3 linked regions of the Thermus aquaticus genome follow. The protein of the gene in region 3 interacts with the protein of the main gene of each other region in a pairwise test. Links are inferred from orthologs where the notes say so. Each region holds a gene or a part of one and is shown on either strand. Other genes may lie near its edges.

Region 1 (3,079 bases), 640 kb from region 3 along the record:
GTCACGCCGTAGAGGATGTCCACGTCCTCGTTGCCGGTGGCCTCCCGCACCCTTTCCACCACCTCGGCGGCCTCCGTGAGGGAGAGGTCCTCCGAACCCACCACGTTGAGGAGAAGGCGCTTGGCCCCTTCAATGGAGCGCTCCAGGAGGGGGCTCATGGTGGCGGTTTTGGCCGCCTCCTCCACCCTGCCCTCCCCGCGCCCGGCCCCGATGCCCATGAGGACCTGGCCCGCCCCTTCCAGGAGGGCCTTGACATCGGCGAAGTCCACGTTGATGAGGCCGGGGAGGTTGATGACATCCGTGATGCCCTTGACCCCGTGGTAGAGGACCCGGTCGGCGATGAGGAAGGCGTCCTTCAGGGTCATCTTCTTGTCCACGGCGGAGAGGAGGCGGTCGTTCTGGACCACCACCACGGCGTCCACCCGGTCCTTGAGCTTCCGGATCCCCTCCTCGGCCACCTTCAGGCGCTTGGGGCCTTCAAAGCGGAAGGGCCGGGTCACCACGGCCACGGTCAGGGCCCCCAGGCGCTTGGCGACCTCCGCCACCACGGGGGCGCTCCCCGTGCCTGTGCCGCCCCCCATGCCGGCGGTGAGGAAGACCAGGTCCGCCCCTTCCAGGGCCTCGGCGATGAGGTCCTCGGACTCCAAGGCCGCCTTCTCGCCGATCTCCGGGTTGCCTCCCGCCCCCAGGCCCCGGGTGAGCCTCTCCCCGAGCTGAATGCGGATGTCCGCCAGGCTCTTGGCCAGGACCTGGGCGTCGGTGTTGGCAGCGATGAACTCCACGCCGGAGAGCCCGGCCTCAATCATGCGGTTTACGGCGTTCCCCCCCGCGCCCCCGAGCCCGATAACCTTGATGACCGCTCCTTCCATGCTTTCCCTCCTAGAATAGATTGTTGATAATCTCCTTGATGCGGGCCCAGATGCCCGCGCCCTGGCCGCCTTCTTGCTTCTCTCTCTTTTCCCGTTTGGGCTTGGCCTCGAGGGCCTTCGCGGGCAGGGTGGTCCCGTAGCGCACCAGGCCCACGGCGGTGGCGTGGGCGGGGGTGGCCACCACGTCGGTGAGGCCCGAGACCCCATGGGGCTTGCCCACCCGCACCGGGAGGCTGTACTGCTGGCGGGCCAGGAGGTCAAAGCCCCGGAGGAGGGCCGTCCCCCCGGCGAGGACCACCCGGTTCACCTTGACCTCCAGCGGCCCCATGGCCTCGTCCACGGACTGGCGGGCCAGGTGGAGGATCTCCCGGAGGCGGGGCCGGATGATGCGGGCCAGCTCCGGCGCGGGCACCTCGCCCAGGGAGCCCCCCTCTTGGTTGATCTCCAGGACCAGCTCGGGGTCCGCCAGCTCGGGCAGGGCCGCGCCGTACTTCTTCTTGACCCTTTCCGCCTCCTCAAAGGGGATCTTGAGGAGCTGGGCGATGTCCTGGGTCACGTGATCCCCCCCAAGGGGCAGGACGGCGGAGTGGGCCAGCCTGCCCTCCCGGAAGACGGCCACGTCCGTGGTGCCCCCGCCCACGTCCAGGAGGAGGACGGTCATCTTCTCCTCCTCCGGGTTCAGGACCCCCAGGCCGCTGGCCAGGGGCTGGGCCACCAGGGCGTCTATGAAGAGCCCGGCGTCCTCCACCGCTCGGCGCAGGTTGGAGAGGGGCCCCCGGGCGGCGGCCATCAGGTGGACCTCCACCTCGAGGCGCACCCCCGCCATGCCCACGGGGTCCCTGATCCCCTCCTGGCCGTCCACCTTGAACTCCAGGGGCAGGGCGTGGAGGAGCTCCAGCTCGCCGTCAAAGGGGTAGGCCTTGGCCTGCTCAATGGCCCGCTCCACGTCGCTTTCGGCGATGCTGTGCCCCCTTCGGATGGCGGCCAGGCCGTGGCTGGTAACGCTCTTCAGGTGGGCACCCCCCACGCCCACCACCACCCGCTCCACCCTGACCCCGGCCACCCTTTCGGCCTGGTGGACGCTCTGACGGATGGCCTCGCTGGTGCGCTCCAGGTTGACCACCACGCCCCGCTTCAGCCCCTGGGAGGGGGCGGTACCTTCCCCGATGATGTCCAGAATCCCGTCGGGGCCAAGCTCCCCGATCACGGTGGTGACCTTGCTGGTGCCAACGTCTAGTCCGGCGATAATCATGGGCGTACGCTCACCCCCCAAGAATACAGGTAGACCCGGCTTGCAGAAGGCCGCTCCACTTGGGCATACTCTAGCAGAAACCGGACCTCGGGGGCGAAAAGGGTGCTTTGGTCCAGGACTACCCAAAACCCCGCTGGGGTGTAGCGCAGGGCCTTGGCCTTGGGGTAGGCCCGGGCCAGCTTCAGGAGGTCCTCTTTGGGCAAAGGCCCTTTGCCCTCCACCTTTGGGCCCGGGGCCAGGGGGCCTGCGCCGGGGAGGACCACGCCGTCCTCGGAGAGGGCATCGCCGCCCGGGAGGGGGAGGAGGGGCTTCCTTTCCCGCACATAGAGGCGCACCGCCCCGGGCCTCGGCTTTTCCAGACGGGCCTCGGCGATCCAGGGGTCCTTTTGCAGGGGGGCGAGCCGCTGGGGGAGGACCCAGAGCCAGGGGTCTCCCTGGTAGAGGCGGGCTTTGGCCAGGAGGTCCTCGGGCTTCAGGTGCCTTAGCCCCACCACCTCCACCTTCTCCACGGGGAAGAGGACCAGGCTGGCCACGTAGAGGGTGGCCAGGAGAAGGAGGGCCAGGATGGTCCTCATTGGCGCCATTTTACCCCCGGGGTGGGAAAACCGCGCGAAATCACGGCCAGACCTCCCACTCCAGCTCCAGGGGGAGCTCTTCCTGGATGCGCTTAAGGAGCGCCAGCACGTCCTTGGCCGTGGCCCGGCCCAGGTTGACGATGAAGTTGCCGTGCTCCAGGGAGACCATGGCGTCCCCCACCCTGAGGCCCTTGAGGCCCCGCTGGTCTATGAGGCGGCCCGCCGAGTGGCCGGGGGGGTTTTTGAAGGCGCAGCCGGCGCTTTTCTTCTTGGGCTGCCCCTTCCTGGCCGCGTCCACCTCCTCCATGCGCCTTTTGATCTCCTCCAGGGGGCGCTCCTTGAGCCTAAGCCGGACCCGGGTCACGATGCCCCCCGGGGGGAGG
Region 2 (2,967 bases), 640 kb from region 3 along the record:
CCGGGAGGCCCTGGAGCTTCTGGAGAAGGTCCAGGCTGACGTGGCCATCCTGGACGTCTCCCTCCCCGACGGCACGGGCATCGCCCTTTGCCAGAGGCTTCGCGAGCGGTTCCCCGAGCTCAGGCTTCTCGCCCTTTCCATGCACGAGGACCTGGAGTACGTGCGAGGGTTCCTTCAGGCTGGGGGGCAGGGGTACGTCAGCAAGGCGGCCGTGGACCAGGAGCTTTTGGACGCCGTCTTGGCCGTGGCCCGGGGGGAGCGGTACCTGAACCCCGCTCTGGCCATGCGTCTGGCCATGGAGCTGGTGCGGGAAAGCGCCGAGGAGGCCCCCCTTTCGCCCCGGGAGGAGGAGGTTCTCCGCCTTCTGGCCCAGGGGCTTTCCCACAAGGAGGTGGCGGAGAAGCTGGGGATCTCCGAGAAGACCGTGGCCACTTACCGGGAGCGGGGAATGGAGAAGCTGGGCCTCGCTTCGCGGAGCGAGCTTCTGCGCTACGCCGCCCGCAAAGGCTGGATATAGTCCTCATACCACCCCATGCTAGCTTGCGCCAGCATGGGGGCCCCGGCGAAAGGTTCCTGGGGAAGTTACCAGGCATGGTGGGCCTAAGGAAACAGGATCAAAGGGGCTTGGCCGCTCCCAGACGGGCGTAGAAGGCGTGGGTGAGGGCGATGGCCAGGGCGTCCGCTAGGTGGCTGGGCCTGGGGGTCTCCTTTAGGCCCAGGGCGCTTCGCACCATCAGGGCCACCTCCTCCTTGCTGGCGTGGCCGTGGCCGGCCAGGGCCTGCTTCACCTGCATGGGCCCGTAGGCGTAGACGGGGACCCCAGCTTCAAAGGCCGCCACCAGGACCGCCCCCAGGGCCCAGCCCACCTTGTAGGCCAGCTCGTTTTGGCGGTAGAAGAACTGCTCCTCCACCGCCAGGGCCTCGGGGCGGAAGGCGAGGAGGGCTTCTTTGGCCCGGGCGTGGATCCGCCCCACCCGGGCCTCGGCCTTTTCCTTGTGGGAGGTCCTCACCACCTCCCCGTGGAGAAGGCGGGCCTTCAGGGCCCCCTTCTCCTCTGCCTCCACCACCCCAAGGCCCAGGTGGGTGATGCCGGGGTCTACGCCCAGGACGATCACGGAGGTTCAGTTGCCTCGCTTGGGCGGGAAGTCCCCGTCCCCGTAGCGGATGAAGGCGGGGATGTCAAAGTTGTAGGCGTCGGCGTGGGTGGGGAAGTCCAGGGGGCGGATGGGCTTGGGCACCACGGTGCTCTCCCCGAAGCCGGCGGCGATGAGGATCACCCTAAGCTCGTCCTGGGCCCTTTCGTCGTAGGTCACGCCGTAGAGGATGTCCACGTCCTCGTTGCCGGTGGCCTCCCGCACCCTTTCCACCACCTCGGCGGCCTCCGTGAGGGAGAGGTCCTCCGAACCCACCACGTTGAGGAGAAGGCGCTTGGCCCCTTCAATGGAGCGCTCCAGGAGGGGGCTCATGGTGGCGGTTTTGGCCGCCTCCTCCACCCTGCCCTCCCCGCGCCCGGCCCCGATGCCCATGAGGACCTGGCCCGCCCCTTCCAGGAGGGCCTTGACATCGGCGAAGTCCACGTTGATGAGGCCGGGGAGGTTGATGACATCCGTGATGCCCTTGACCCCGTGGTAGAGGACCCGGTCGGCGATGAGGAAGGCGTCCTTCAGGGTCATCTTCTTGTCCACGGCGGAGAGGAGGCGGTCGTTCTGGACCACCACCACGGCGTCCACCCGGTCCTTGAGCTTCCGGATCCCCTCCTCGGCCACCTTCAGGCGCTTGGGGCCTTCAAAGCGGAAGGGCCGGGTCACCACGGCCACGGTCAGGGCCCCCAGGCGCTTGGCGACCTCCGCCACCACGGGGGCGCTCCCCGTGCCTGTGCCGCCCCCCATGCCGGCGGTGAGGAAGACCAGGTCCGCCCCTTCCAGGGCCTCGGCGATGAGGTCCTCGGACTCCAAGGCCGCCTTCTCGCCGATCTCCGGGTTGCCTCCCGCCCCCAGGCCCCGGGTGAGCCTCTCCCCGAGCTGAATGCGGATGTCCGCCAGGCTCTTGGCCAGGACCTGGGCGTCGGTGTTGGCAGCGATGAACTCCACGCCGGAGAGCCCGGCCTCAATCATGCGGTTTACGGCGTTCCCCCCCGCGCCCCCGAGCCCGATAACCTTGATGACCGCTCCTTCCATGCTTTCCCTCCTAGAATAGATTGTTGATAATCTCCTTGATGCGGGCCCAGATGCCCGCGCCCTGGCCGCCTTCTTGCTTCTCTCTCTTTTCCCGTTTGGGCTTGGCCTCGAGGGCCTTCGCGGGCAGGGTGGTCCCGTAGCGCACCAGGCCCACGGCGGTGGCGTGGGCGGGGGTGGCCACCACGTCGGTGAGGCCCGAGACCCCATGGGGCTTGCCCACCCGCACCGGGAGGCTGTACTGCTGGCGGGCCAGGAGGTCAAAGCCCCGGAGGAGGGCCGTCCCCCCGGCGAGGACCACCCGGTTCACCTTGACCTCCAGCGGCCCCATGGCCTCGTCCACGGACTGGCGGGCCAGGTGGAGGATCTCCCGGAGGCGGGGCCGGATGATGCGGGCCAGCTCCGGCGCGGGCACCTCGCCCAGGGAGCCCCCCTCTTGGTTGATCTCCAGGACCAGCTCGGGGTCCGCCAGCTCGGGCAGGGCCGCGCCGTACTTCTTCTTGACCCTTTCCGCCTCCTCAAAGGGGATCTTGAGGAGCTGGGCGATGTCCTGGGTCACGTGATCCCCCCCAAGGGGCAGGACGGCGGAGTGGGCCAGCCTGCCCTCCCGGAAGACGGCCACGTCCGTGGTGCCCCCGCCCACGTCCAGGAGGAGGACGGTCATCTTCTCCTCCTCCGGGTTCAGGACCCCCAGGCCGCTGGCCAGGGGCTGGGCCACCAGGGCGTCTATGAAGAGCCCGGCGTCCTCCACCGCTCGGCGCAGGTTGGAGAGGGGCCCCCGGGCGGCGGCCAT
Region 3 (2,950 bases):
CATCTCATCCTTGGGAGAGGCCACCTTGCCCCTCAGGCGCACCTTCCCCGCCTTGACCCCCTGGGCGAAGTAGCTGCGGGAAACCCCGAACCCCTTGGCCCCCACGGCGTCCACCCGCAGGGAGGGCACCACCAGGGTGCGCACCCTCGAGGGCCTAAAGGCCCCTTCCGGAGGGGGAAGGAGGGTAAAGCCCGCCTCCTCCAGAGCCTTCTTCCCCTTGGGGAGCAAGGCCACCAGAAAGCCCTCCTCCAGGGGCTCCACGTCCCCCATGGCCTCGCCCAGGTCTGGGGGCTCCTTTTCCAGGAAGAAGACCTGCACCGGGTCGTGGACGGAGGGCACCTCGGGCGGGTAGAGGACCGCCACCTTGCGCTCCGCCAGGGGGAAGCCCCCGAAGAAGGCCACGTTGAGGCCCTCCCGCCCGGCCAGGTCCAGAAGCTCCGCCTGGGCCTCCGGGGGGAGGAAGCCCGTCTGCACCACCCGGCCGCCCCGGGCCCGCTTGAGGTAGGCCATCAGGTCTTCCATGGGGTCTGATGATATCCTGGAGAGCGTGGACTTGGCCCTGGAGGAAGCCCTGAAGCTCAGTTCAGCCAGATCTTACTGCGAACCCTGCCGAAGGGCGAAGCTTAGGGTAGCGCTGGCCCTTTCCTCCCCCTCCACCAGGGCCCGCACCGCCACCTTGCCCAGGCCCCGGCGGAAGAAGAGGAGCTCCCCCTCGAGGACCAGGGTGTCCCCGGGGACCACGGGCTTCTTAAAGCGGGCCTCCTCCACGCCCACCAGGAAGACCAGGCTCCCCGGGGCCATCCCCGGCTGGCGGGCCAGGGTGCCCACCGCCGCCTGGGCCATGGCCTCCAGGATCAGGACCCCGGGCATGATGGGGTAGCCGGGAAAGTGCCCCTGGAAGTGGGGCTCGTTGAAGGTGACGTTTTTTAGAGCGCGGAAGCGCTTCTCGTCGGCCTCGAGGACCCGGTCAATGAGGAGAAAAGGGTAGCGGTGGGGAAGAAGCCTCAGGATCTCCCCGATCTCCACGGCCTCACCTCTTCAGGACGTCATCCGAGGAGAGGATGGTGTCCTCCAGGACGTGGAGCATTTCCAGGGCCTTGCCGGTGCCCAGGGCCACGGCCTCAATGGGGTTCTCCGCCACCACCACCGGCACGCCGGTGGCCTCCTGCAGGGCGAGGTCCAGGTTCTTCAGCAAAGCCCCACCCCCCGTGAGGAGGATGCCCCGCTCGTAGATGTCCGAGGCCAGCTCCGGCGGCGTGGTCTCCAGCACCGACTTCACCCCCTGGAAGATCTTGTCCAGGGGCTCCTTTAGGGCCTCGGCCACGTCCTCGGCGGGGATCTCCGCGGTACGGGGAAGGCCGGTGATGAGGTCCCGGCCCCGCACCTCGGCCACCTCCTTCTCCTCCCCGGGAAGGACCTTGGCCCGGCCCAGCTGGATCTTGAGCTCCTCGGCGGTCCGCTCGCCGATGAGGAGGTTGTACTTTTGCCGGATGTAGCGGATGATGGCCTGGTCCATCTCGTTGCCGGCGATCCTGAGGCTTTCCGAGCGCACGATGCCCCCCAGGGAGATGACGGCGATATCGGTGGAGCCGCCCCCGATGTCCACCACCATGCTGCCCGTGGGCTCGGCCACGTTGATGCCCGCCCCGATGGCCGCCGCCAGGGGCTCCTCAATGAGGTAGACCTTCTGGGCCAGGGCGGAGACCGCCTGGACCACCGCCCGCCTTTCCACGTCCGTGACCCCCGAGGGCACCCCCACCATGACCCGGGGCTTGAAGAAGCGGCTCATGGGGGAAAGCACCTTCTGCAGGAAGAGGAGGAGCATCCTCTCCGTGAGGGCGTAGTCGGCGATGACCCCGTCCTTGAGGGGCCGCACGGCCACGATGTTGCCCGGGGTGCGCCCCAGCATCCGGTAGGCCTCGGCCCCCACGGCCTTCACCTCCTTTTTGCCCTGGACCACGGCGATCACCGAAGGCTCCCGCAAAACGATGCCCTTCCCCCGCACGTAGATGAGGACGCTGGCCGTCCCCAGGTCAATCCCGATGTCTTCGCCCTTCAGCATATCCCCTCGCTCTACTTAGCGTACTCCACCGCCCGAGTCTCCCGCACCACGGTCACCTGGACCTGGCCGGGGTAGTTCATCTCCCGCTCAATGCGGTTCGCGATTTCTCTGGCCAGCAGGGTGGCCTTGGCGTCGGTGATCTTGTCGGGCTTGACGATGCCCCGCCCCTCCCGCCCCGCCTGCACGGCGAAGGCCGTCTCCACCCCGGGGAAGGAGAGGGCGATGCGCTCCAGGGCCTCGAGGCGCTGCAGATACTCCTCCAGGCTCTCCCGCCTGGCCCCGGGCCGGGCGGCGGAGAGGGCGTCGGCGGCGGCCACCAGGACGGCGTAGACCGTCTCGGCGTTCTCCGGGTCGTGGTGGTGGGCGATGGCGTCTATGACCTCAGGGGGCTCGCCGAAGCGGCGGGCCAGGGCGATGCCGATCTCCACGTGGCTTCCCTCCACCTCTCGGTCCACGCTCTTGCCGATATCGTGAAGAAGCCCCGCCCTGCGGGCGAGCCCTGCGTCCAGGCCCAGCTCCGCCGCCATGATGCCGGTGAGGTGGGCCACCTGAATGGAGTGCTTGAGGACGTTCTGGCCGTAGCTGGAGCGGAAGTGGAGCCGGCCCAATAGCTGGATCAGGCCGGGCTTCAGGCCCACCACCCCGGCCTCGAGGGCCGCCTCCTCCCCCCTCTCGTAGATGAAGGTCTTCATCTCCTGCTTGGCCTTCTCCACCACCTCCTCTATGCGGCTTGGGTGGATGCGGCCGTCTTTGAGGAGCTCCTCCAGGGCCATGCGGGCGATCTCGCGCCGCACGGGGTTGAAGGAGGAAAGCAGGACCGCCTCCGGGGTGTCGTCAATGATCAGGTCCACGCCGGTGAGGGCCTCAAAGGTGCGGATGTTGCGCCCT

The links.
Region 1: the proteins of mreB (region 3) and ftsA interact in binary tests that used the Escherichia coli proteins (3 or more experiments, as listed by UniProt). The link is inferred for Thermus aquaticus from one-to-one orthologs.
Region 2: the proteins of mreB (region 3) and ftsZ interact in binary tests that used the Escherichia coli proteins (3 or more experiments, as listed by UniProt). The link is inferred for Thermus aquaticus from one-to-one orthologs.

The regions. Positions count from the first base shown.
Region 1 is NZ_LHCI01000106.1:1,389,186-1,392,264, forward strand. What follows is about bases 1-2,930. They hold ftsA (cell division protein FtsA), read right to left. Parts: upstream 2,122-2,930; coding sequence 880-2,121; downstream 1-879. Other genes in these bases: ftsZ (cell division protein FtsZ), read right to left, coding at 1-869; BVI061214_RS08540 (FtsQ-type POTRA domain-containing protein), read right to left, coding at 2,118-2,705; BVI061214_RS08545 (UDP-N-acetylmuramate dehydrogenase), read right to left, coding at 2,737-2,930. Also shown: more of BVI061214_RS08545, read right to left, coding at 2,931-3,079. UniProt on the Escherichia coli protein: Essential cell division protein that assists in the assembly of the Z ring. May serve as the principal membrane anchor for the Z ring.
Region 2 is NZ_LHCI01000106.1:1,387,878-1,390,844, forward strand. What follows is about bases 150-2,967. They hold ftsZ (cell division protein FtsZ), read right to left. Parts: upstream 2,178-2,967; coding sequence 1,122-2,177; downstream 150-1,121. Other genes in these bases: BVI061214_RS08520 (response regulator transcription factor), read left to right, coding at 150-517; BVI061214_RS08525 (crossover junction endodeoxyribonuclease RuvC), read right to left, coding at 615-1,115; ftsA (cell division protein FtsA), read right to left, coding at 2,188-2,967. Also shown: more of BVI061214_RS08520, read left to right, coding at 1-149. UniProt on the Escherichia coli protein: Essential cell division protein that forms a contractile ring structure (Z ring) at the future cell division site. The regulation of the ring assembly controls the timing and the location of cell division.
Region 3 is NZ_LHCI01000106.1:752,170-755,119, reverse strand. The notes cover bases 47-2,847. They hold mreB (rod shape-determining protein), read right to left. Parts: upstream 2,063-2,847; coding sequence 1,031-2,062; downstream 47-1,030. Other genes in these bases: rny (ribonuclease Y), read right to left, coding at 2,074-2,847; fabZ (3-hydroxyacyl-ACP dehydratase FabZ), read right to left, coding at 595-1,026; BVI061214_RS05105 (hypothetical protein), read right to left, coding at 47-522. In the rest of the region: more of BVI061214_RS05105, read right to left, coding at 1-46; more of rny, read right to left, coding at 2,848-2,950. UniProt on the Escherichia coli protein: Forms membrane-associated dynamic filaments that are essential for cell shape determination. Acts by regulating cell wall synthesis and cell elongation, and thus cell shape.